Regions from separate parts of the Streptomyces sp. NPDC058653 genome, predicted to be linked through region 2. Evidence: riboswitches for the same ligand, from Rfam matches in the RefSeq annotation. Region 2 holds a riboswitch; each other region holds the start of a gene.
The links. A riboswitch is a leader RNA that binds a small molecule or an ion and turns the genes downstream of it on or off. The one in region 2 is predicted to bind cyclic di-AMP.
Positions count from the first base shown of each region.

Region 1: it holds a riboswitch for cyclic di-AMP, as region 2 does, so the genes downstream of both, ACFWU9_RS25410 (M23 family metallopeptidase) here and ACFWU9_RS11180 (NlpC/P60 family protein) in region 2, are expected to answer to the same signal.
Region 3: it holds a riboswitch for cyclic di-AMP, as region 2 does, so the genes downstream of both, ACFWU9_RS14235 (LysM peptidoglycan-binding domain-containing M23 family metallopeptidase) here and ACFWU9_RS11180 (NlpC/P60 family protein) in region 2, are expected to answer to the same signal.
Region 4: it holds a riboswitch for cyclic di-AMP, as region 2 does, so the genes downstream of both, ACFWU9_RS13465 (transglycosylase family protein) here and ACFWU9_RS11180 (NlpC/P60 family protein) in region 2, are expected to answer to the same signal.

Region 1 covers NZ_JBHXRM010000033.1:70,172-72,361, forward strand. Annotated here, with positions in the region: gene ACFWU9_RS25405 (M16 family metallopeptidase) at 1-552, shown strand, start outside; cyclic di-AMP (ydaO/yuaA leader) riboswitch at 796-963, shown strand; gene ACFWU9_RS25410 (M23 family metallopeptidase) at 976-1,779, shown strand; gene ACFWU9_RS25415 (HPr family phosphocarrier protein) at 1,889-2,170, opposite strand.
Region 2 covers NZ_JBHXRM010000009.1:176,001-178,190, reverse strand. Annotated here, with positions in the region: gene ACFWU9_RS11185 (ATP-dependent DNA helicase) at 1-505, opposite strand, end outside; cyclic di-AMP (ydaO/yuaA leader) riboswitch at 860-1,022, shown strand; gene ACFWU9_RS11180 (NlpC/P60 family protein) at 1,021-2,190, shown strand, end outside.
Region 3 covers NZ_JBHXRM010000013.1:123,581-125,770, forward strand. Annotated here, with positions in the region: gene ACFWU9_RS14230 (tyrosine-protein phosphatase) at 1-324, opposite strand, end outside; cyclic di-AMP (ydaO/yuaA leader) riboswitch at 726-890, shown strand; gene ACFWU9_RS14235 (LysM peptidoglycan-binding domain-containing M23 family metallopeptidase) at 895-1,842, shown strand; gene ACFWU9_RS14240 (SGNH/GDSL hydrolase family protein) at 2,015-2,190, shown strand, end outside.
Region 4 covers NZ_JBHXRM010000012.1:125,821-128,010, forward strand. Annotated here, with positions in the region: gene eno (phosphopyruvate hydratase) at 1-338, opposite strand, end outside; gene ACFWU9_RS13465 (transglycosylase family protein) at 600-1,325, opposite strand; cyclic di-AMP (ydaO/yuaA leader) riboswitch at 1,329-1,503, opposite strand; gene ACFWU9_RS13470 (transglycosylase family protein) at 1,762-2,190, opposite strand, start outside.

The sequences.
Region 1 (2,190 bases), on a different contig from region 2:
CGCGTCTGGCCGGCGCAGGTGCTCGGCACGTACTGCCTTGGCGGCACGCTCACCTCCCGGCTCGACCGGGTCCTGCGCGAGGAGAAGGGCTACACGTACGGCGTGCGTGCCTTCGCGCAGGTGCTGCGCTCGGACCCGGACGGCACGGGCGCCTCCATGCTCGCCATCAGCGGCTCCGTCGACACCGAGTCGACCGGACCGGCGCTGGACGACCTCTGGAAGGTGCTGCGCACGCTCGCGGCCGAGGGCCTGACGGACGCCGAGCGGGAGACGGCCGTGCAGAATCTGGTCGGGGTCGCGCCGCTGAAGTACGAGACGGCCGCGTCCGTCGCCGACACGCTCGCCGACCAGGTCGAGCAGCACCTGCCGGACGACTTCCAGGCGCGGCTGTACGCACGCCTGGCCGAGACCGGCACGGTCGAGGCGACGGCCGCCGTCGTCAGCGCGTTCCCCGGCGACCGGCTGGTCACGGTGCTCGTCGGCGACGCCTCGGTGATCCGGGAGCCGGTCGAGGCCCTGGCCATCGGCGAGGTGACGGTCGTCGCCGGCTGAGGCGCGCGGCCGAGGTGTGAGCGGCGGCTCGGTGCGGCGCCCCGAGGCGTGTCCGGCACAGGACAAAGGGAACCCCGGTGACGAACCTGTCACCGGGGTTCCCCGCTATGTCCGTATTCATCGGTCGGTTGCCCGTATGCCCTGTGGCGTGCGTTACAAAAGCACCTGTCCGTTTGGTGATTGAAAGATGAACGCCTAGCGTCGGTCCGGCTGTTCGTCAGAGCCCGCCGCATCCGCGGCACCGGACAGCCATCGCCGAGTCCCCGTCAGGCGCGAGCCTGGGGAGCCGGGGACCCAATCGATGTCCCTGGGGTGAATCGGGGGCCTTCGCGCGATCCGCGGAGGAGCCCGTAGGAGACCTTCCTGCTCCGAACCCGTCAGCTAACCCGGTAGGCGAGAAGGAAGGAAAGGACCAGCCACTTCATGGCGTTCACCCGTGCCACCGGGAAGCACCGTGCCCCGAACCGGACGACGCGCCGCCGCGCGAACTTCGCGGGAGCCGCCACCCTCACCGCGGCCGGTGTCATCGGCACCCTCGCCTCCCCGGCGCTCGCCGCCGACGCGGAGTCGACCATCGCCCAGGAGGCCGCCCCGGCGGCCCCGGCCCGCGCCCTCGTCATCGACGACTCCCTCGCCGCGCAGATCGACGCCCAGGCCGACGCGCAGCTGGCCGCGGCCGAGAAGGCCGCCCGGGAGAAGAAGGAGGCCGCTGCCGCCGCCCGCGCCAAGGCCGAGGCGAAGCGCAAGGCCGAGGCCCGCGCCAAGGAGCTGCGCCGGGCCGAGGAGCGCGCCGCACGCGAGGCGGAGCGCGAGCGCCTGGGCTCCTACGGGCTCCCGGTCGCCGGCTCCTCCGTCACCACCGGCTACCGGGCAGGCGGCGGGCTCTGGTCGTCCGGCAGCCATTCCGGCGTCGACTTCCGCGCCGCCTCCGGCACTTCGGTCCTGGCCGTCGGCGCCGGCACCGTCGTCGAGGCGGGCTGGGGCGGCGCGTACGGGAACAACATCGTCCTCCGTATGAAGGACGGCACCTACACCCAGTACGGACACCTCTCGTCGATCGGTGTCTCCATCGGCCAGAGCGTCGCCCCGGGCGACCGGATCGGCCTCTCCGGCTCGACCGGCAACTCCACCGGCCCGCACCTGCACTTCGAGGCGCGGACGAGCGCGGAGTACGGCTCCGACATCGATCCGGTCGCCTACCTGCGTGCGCACGGAGTACGGCTCTAGGCCCCCTCCGGCGGATCCTCGCGGATCGGCCGGCGCACGACGAGGGCCCCGGCGTTCCGTTCCGCCGGGGCCCTCGTCGTGTCCGCGTGCCGCGTCGTCCGCCCGCGAATCAGACGGTCTCGGGAAGCTCGTCGAGCCCCTCGGCGACCAGCTTCGCCAGCCGGTCGAGCGCGGCCTCGGCGCCGTCCGCGTCGGAGAACAGGACGATCTCGTCGCCGCCCTGCGCGCCCAGCCCCAGCACGGCGAGCATCGACGCCGCGTTGACCGGGCTGCCGTCGGCCTTGGCGATGGTCACCGGAACGCCGGAAGCCGTGGCGGCACGGACGAAGATGGAGGCGGGACGGGCGTGCAGGCCCTCGGCCCAGCCGACATTGACGCGGCGCTCAGCCATGGTGTTGCCCTTCAAGTTCA
Region 2 (2,190 bases):
ACGACGTGAAGCCGAGCCTCTTCGACTCACGGCGCAGGATCCGCACACAGGCGCTGTGGAACGTCATCACCCACATGGCGGCGGCGCGCGGACCGACGAGCTGCTCGACGCGCTCCTTCATCTCGCCCGCGGCCTTGTTGGTGAACGTGATCGCCAGTATCTCGCCGGGGTGCACGCTCCGGGTCCCCAGCAGATGCGCGATCCGGTGGGTCAGCACCCGGGTCTTGCCGGAGCCCGCGCCGGCCACGATGAGCAGGGGCGATCCGGTGTGTACGACAGCGGCGCGCTGCTCCTCGTTCAGCCCTTCGAGCAGCGCCGCGGGGTCCACGACGGTGCGCGGAGCGCCGTCGCGGTGGTGCGGATCCCTGGGCGGGGGCACGTCGAACTTCCCTCCGAAGAGATCGTCGGGCACCTGTTCCGGAGCGGTGTCCTCGGGCGGCGGCGGGGGCTCCTCGGCCGAGGGCCGGAGGTCCGCCAGGAAGCTGTCGTCAAAGAGGCTGCTCATCGCTTCCTGAGTCTAGGGGGTCTCTTGCCGATCAGGCCGGATGAGGGAGCGGGGTCTGGTGCGTGCGATCGCAAGGCGGAGGTGGGAGGCATGGCGGAGCCATGCCGACCGACGACAACGCGGCGGGCGTGCGTGCCAGGGACCGCCAGCCCGGCAAGATCGGCAAGACACCTCCTGGGGTGCCGCACTGACAGCGGGTCGCCACATGGCCGCGCGGGGGCACCAACGAGCGTTTACGCAAAAGGTCACGAAAATGTATCGGGCATATCGACCATCAAACTTCACAGCAGCACCACACATTGGCTAGCGTGCTCGCCGAGGCGGTCCGTACTCCATCGGTGATCAGCGCCGAGCGGACGGCCTCCGCCGAATCCGTGCTTCCCCGAAGGGAGTTCGGAACCGGGGACCCACCATGTTCCACCGGGGTGAATCGGGCCGTTTCCCCAGGCCCGTAGGGCAGCCTTCCGTTCCGCCCGAACCCGACAGCTAACCCGGTAGGCGGTCCACGGAAGGAGATGCCGGCCTTGGCATCGCATCGCAAGACGCGCGCCCGCACCGGGATACGCGCGAACACCCCCGCCGTCGGTTTCACGACCGCCGCTCTCGCCTCGGTCACCCTGCTGTCCACGCAGAGCGCCACCGCCGCGCCCGCCGATCCCAAGCCCTCGGTGGAAGAGGTGCAGAAGAAGGTCGACGACCTGTACCGGCAGGCCGGTACGGCGACGCAGCAGTACAACAAGGCGAAGGAAGCCACGGAGACCCAGCGCAAGTCGGTCGACCGGGTCCTGGACGAGGTCGCCAAGAGCGCCGACAAGGTGAACGAGGCGCGGCGCTCCCTCGGTACCTATGCCGCGGCGCAGTACCGCGCGGGCGCCGTCGGCCCCACGGCCGCCCTGATGTTCGCCGACAGCCCCGAGTCGTACTTCGAGCAGACCCAGCTCATGGACCGGCTGACCGAGCGGCAGCAGGTGGCGGTCGAGGACTACCAGAAGGAGCAGCGGTCCGCCGCCGAGCAGCGCGCCGAGGCGACGAAGAGCCTGGAGACGCTGACGGAGTCGCAGGCCTCGCTCAAGGTCGGCAAGCAGAAGGTCCAGAACAAGCTCGCGGCGGCGCGGTCGCTCCTCGCCGACCTGACGGCCGAGGAGAAGGCGCGCCTCGCCGAGCTGGAGCGGAAGAAGGAGCAGGAGGCGCGGCGCAAGGCCGAGGCGAAGGCCGAGGAGGAGGCCGCGGAGCGCCGGCGCCAGGAGGAGGCCCAGAAGGAGAATCCTCCGGCGACAGGCGGCGACACGGGCACGGGCACGGGCACCGGCACCGGCTCGGGGACCGGCACCGGCTCCGGCGCCACGGACGGTACGTACGCGGCCAAGGCCGAGAAGGTCCTCGCCTTCGCCCGCGCCCAGATCGGCAAGCCGTACGTGTGGGGCGCCACCGGCCCCAGCTCGTACGACTGCTCGGGCCTGACGGCCGCCGCCTGGAAGGAGGCGGGCGTGCAGCTGCCCCGTACGACCTGGGACCAGGTGAAGGTCGGCACGCGCGTCGCCACGGCGGACCTGCTCCCCGGCGACCTGGTGTTCTTCTACGACGACATCAGCCACGTCGGCATCTACAAGGGCGACGGCAAGATGATCCACGCCCCGAAGCCGGGCGCGAACGTCCGCGAGGAGTCGATCTACTACATGCCGATC
Region 3 (2,190 bases), on a different contig from region 2:
GAGATCGCCGTCGCGGACCATCTTCCAGAACTCTGTGCCGTCGGCCGGGTCGGTGAGCGGGATGTTCACATTGCGTACGCCGACCAGCTCGACGTCCAGACCGTCGAGCTTCTGGTCGGCCGCGTTGCGGAAGTCGAAGACGGTGTGCAGTCCCAGCGAGGTCAGGAACGCCGAGTCCTCGGCGGTGGCGTGCGCGAGGTGGCCGCTGCGGAAGAGGCGTCCGTACCGTACGGTCCGTCCGTCGACGGTCGGCAGACCGCCCACGTCCCGGAAGTTGCGTACTCCGGCGAGATCGGGCTCGCCCGGCGGGACCTGCTCCGGCACCTCGTGCGTCACGTGCGCTCCTCCGCGTCTGCGGTCGGCGCTCGTCGCCGACGCGCTCCGACTTTACGACATCGGTTCCCTCTGAAAGCGCCTGGCGAATAGGGCTTCTGTCCGGATTGGGTGATTGCTCATAAGGTGCCCCGGTCGCAGGTGAGATGGGTGCAGATCGGCTTCGGCTGGTGAGCAGGATCATATCCGTGACGGTGTGTGGCCGGGCGCGGGAAGGGAATTGGGGGCGTCGCACGGAATTCGAAGATCCGTAATCCACGCAGGGTGACCGCTCACGGAGCCGATATTCAAGGGTGGATTGACGGAGAGGATTCACCGGCTTGTACCGGTCGCCCCACGCGGCTTACCGTCACCGCAATCCGAGCGGATCGCCGAATCCTGCCGCCGTTCGGAATCCGCATCCACCCAGCACTCATCAACGTGTGGCAGGAGCGGGGGACCCAGGTAGAACGCCGGTCCGGAGATCCGGACGGCTTGGGGTGAAGCCGCGTCACGGCGCGGCCGGGCATCTCCAGCCCGAACCCGACAGCTCACCTCGTAGGCGCCGGAGAGGAATTCGCCATGCCCGGAAAGGGTAAGCACCGTCGTCCGAGGACCAACCCGATCACCCGTGGATTCGTCGCCGCGGGAACGGGTGGCGCCGCCATCGCAATTCCGCTCATCGGTGCCACGGGCGCCCACGCCGCGGAGCAGTCCTCCGCACCGTCGGCGGCCTCCGGGCGCGCCGTCGCCGCGGCGCACAGCACGGCCACCGCGCAGACCGCCCAGAAGGCCGCGACCGCCAGAACCGTGCGGACGTACTCCGTCACCGCGGGGGACTACCTCGCCAAGATCGCCGAGAAGCAGAAGGTCAGAGGCGGCTGGCAGAAGCTCTACGCGGACAACCGGGAGGCCGTCGGTGACAACCCGTCGCTGATCCACCCGGGTCTGAAGCTCACCATCGGCGCCAAGGCCAAGGCCAAGGCGTCCGCCGAGGACAAGGCCGAGGCCGCTCCGAAGAAGGCAGCCCCGAAGAAGGCCGCGCCCGCGAAGCCCGCTCCGGCCGAGCCCGCCCCGAAGGCCGACACCACCGCGAACGAGCCGGCCGCGCAGAGCGCCGACTCCGGCTACACCGCGCCCGTCGACGGCGCGACCGTCACGACCCCGTACCGCGCCGCCGGCGGCAGCTGGGCCAGCGGCTACCACACGGGCGTGGACTTCGCGGCCGCCTCGGGTACCACCGTCAAGGCGGTCGGCCCCGGCACCGTCGTCTCGGCCGGCTGGGCCGGTTCGTACGGCAACGAGGTCGTCATCCAGCACGACGACGGCCAGTACTCGCAGTACGGCCACCTCTCCTCGCTCTCCGTCTCGGCGGGCCAGCGGGTCTCCGGTGGCGACCAGATCGGCCTCTCCGGTTCCACCGGCAATTCCACGGGACCGCACCTGCACTTCGAGATCCGCACCGGTCCGAGCTACGGCTCCGACGTCGACCCGGTGGCGTACCTGCGCGAACACGGCGTTTCCCTCTGACCACTTCGGTCACGCACGTAATCGGCCGTTCGGCCGGCACCTTCGGGTACCGGCCGAACGGCCTTTCGTATATTCCCCGGTTGAACGAATTTTGACCGATGGCGTTTCTCACCGAAGCCGGCGTCTTCTTACGGTCGCGTAGGTCGGATCCCCGGGTGAATGATGTTCTGCTGTGGCTGACGATTCGAGAACGGAAACCAGAGGTGCCTTCGGGTCTTACGCGGCCATCGGTGACAGTTTCACCGAGGGCGTCGGCGATCCCGGACCGGGCGGAATCTACGTCGGCTGGGCGGACCGTCTCGCGGTACTGCTCGCCGACCGGACGCCGGAAGGATCGTTCCGGTACGC
Region 4 (2,190 bases), on a different contig from region 2:
ATCGCGTTGGCGCCGAGCGAGGACTTGTCGGGCGTGGCGTCCAGGTCGAACATCGCCTGGTCGATCAGGCGCTGCTCGGTGGCGTCGTAGCCGACGAGCTCCGGGCCGATCTGCTCGATGACGGCGAGGACGGCCTTCTCGACGCCCTTGCCCTGGTAGCGGTTCTGGTCACCGTCGCGGAGCTCAAGGGCCTCGAACGCACCGGTTGACGCACCGGAGGGGACAGCAGCACGGCCGGTGCTGCCGTCGTCGAGGCCGACCTCGACCTCGACCGTTGGGTTGCCTCGGGAGTCAAGGATTTCCCGGGCTACGACGACGTCGATGGACGGCACGAGCATCTCCTTCTGGGATGTGACGCGTGGAGTGCAGGGTCTCATTGGCCTTGCGGCATGAGCCTAACCGGCTCCCGGTCGGCGGTCGGCAGATGCCCGCCCGCTGGGACGAAAAGAGTCCGCGATGCCCGTTCGGCCGCGAATGTCCAGGGGTTGGTGGGGGGCGGTGGGGCTGGTGGGGGCGGTGGGTGCGGGGACCGTCCGAACCCCGGCCCGGCGCGTCCGGGGGGAGTGAGGCGCGCCGTGCCGGGGTTCGGGGGGAAAGGGTCAGCTCAGGTGGAGCTGCTGACCCGGGAAGATCTCGTCGGCGTCCTCGACGATGTCCTTGTTCAGCTTGAAGAGCTTCTTCCAGCCACCTTCGACCTTCTCGGTCTCGGCGATCTTGGAGAGGGTGTCACCGGGCTCGACCTTGTACTCGCCGTCGCCCTTCTTGACCGGACCGCGCGTCTCACCACGCGAGGCGGGCTGCTCCTGCGCGGCACGCGGCGCGGAGCGCTCCTTCGGGGCGGCCTGCGGGGCCTGCTCGGGGGCGGACTGCTGGGCGGAGTCGGCCGAGCCGGAGTCGTTCGAAGCGGCGTCGTTGGAGCTGGCGTCGTTCGAGCCGGCGTCGTTCGAGGCGTTGGACAGGCCCACGCCACAGGTCGGCCAGGCACCCTTGCCCTGGCCCGCGAGGACCTTCTCGGCGATCTGTATCTGCTGGGACTTCGAGGCCTGGTCGGCGCTGGACGCGAAGGCGGTGCCGCCGTACGCGGCCCAGGTGGAGGCGGAGAACTGGAGCCCGCCGGTGTAGCCGTTGCCGGTGTTGATGGACCAGTTGCCGCCGGACTCGCACTGGGCGACGGCGTCCCACTCGGCGGTGGTGGCCGCGGAGGCGGAGGTGGCGCCGAGCAGCGGGGCCGCGACGGCGGCACCGGTGATGCCGGCGAGCGTGGCGTAGCGGACGGCCTTGGACGGACGGCGGTGCTTGCCCTTGCCGGATGTGGAAAACAGCATGCGAGATCTCCTCACCGACGCCTGCGAGGTGAGCTGTCGGGTTCGGGCCAAGTGAGTTGCCCGGCCGTGCGGCCCGGGAACGTCTTCACGTCCCCCTGCGCACGGCTGCACCCCGAGCCGGCCGTGATGACCGGCACTTACCTGGGTCCCCCGCTCCTGCCTTCGGCGCGTGACGCGACGAGTACTCCCCCCGACCGACGGCAGGATTCGGCGTGACGGTCGACGGTGCCCGCGGTGCGAGCGGTTCAGACCGTAAACACAGACATCCCGGATGTTCAAAGAAGGAACATCCGGGATGATTCACCCATCCCGCCCCGAGGAAACCCCTGTTTACGCAGGTCGGAACGGAGAGCGGGTGAGTTGCCGGGCAGATCGCATCAGTTGGGGCGAAGAGACGCTTGTCTCACTTGCACAGATGCGGACATAGCCCGCTTGACTACCCCTGATTCGGGGCCAGATCGAGCTTCTGTCCGGGCAGGATGAGATCGGCGTCGGAGCCCACGACCTCGCGGTTCGCCTGGTAGAGCGCGGACCAGCCGCCGTCCATGCCCAGCTGGTCGGCGATGGTCCACAGGCTGTCGCCGGAGCGGACGGTGTACGAGCCGTCGGCGGCGGCCTCGCCGTCGCCGTCCGCGTCGCCGTTACGTACCGAGGCGTCACCCCGTGAGGCATGACGGCCGCTTTCGCGCTCTTCGTCCGCGTTGCCGGTCTTGCCCGCCCCGGTCGATCCCTCGTCGGCGGCGGCCGACTCGCCCGGCTCGGGAGCGGCCTCGCCGCGGTGCTTGCCCTTCCCGGTGGAGGTGTCGGCGCCGGTGCCGGTCTCCGTGCTCGCCTCCGTGCCGGGCTCCTCGGAGCCGGACGCGGA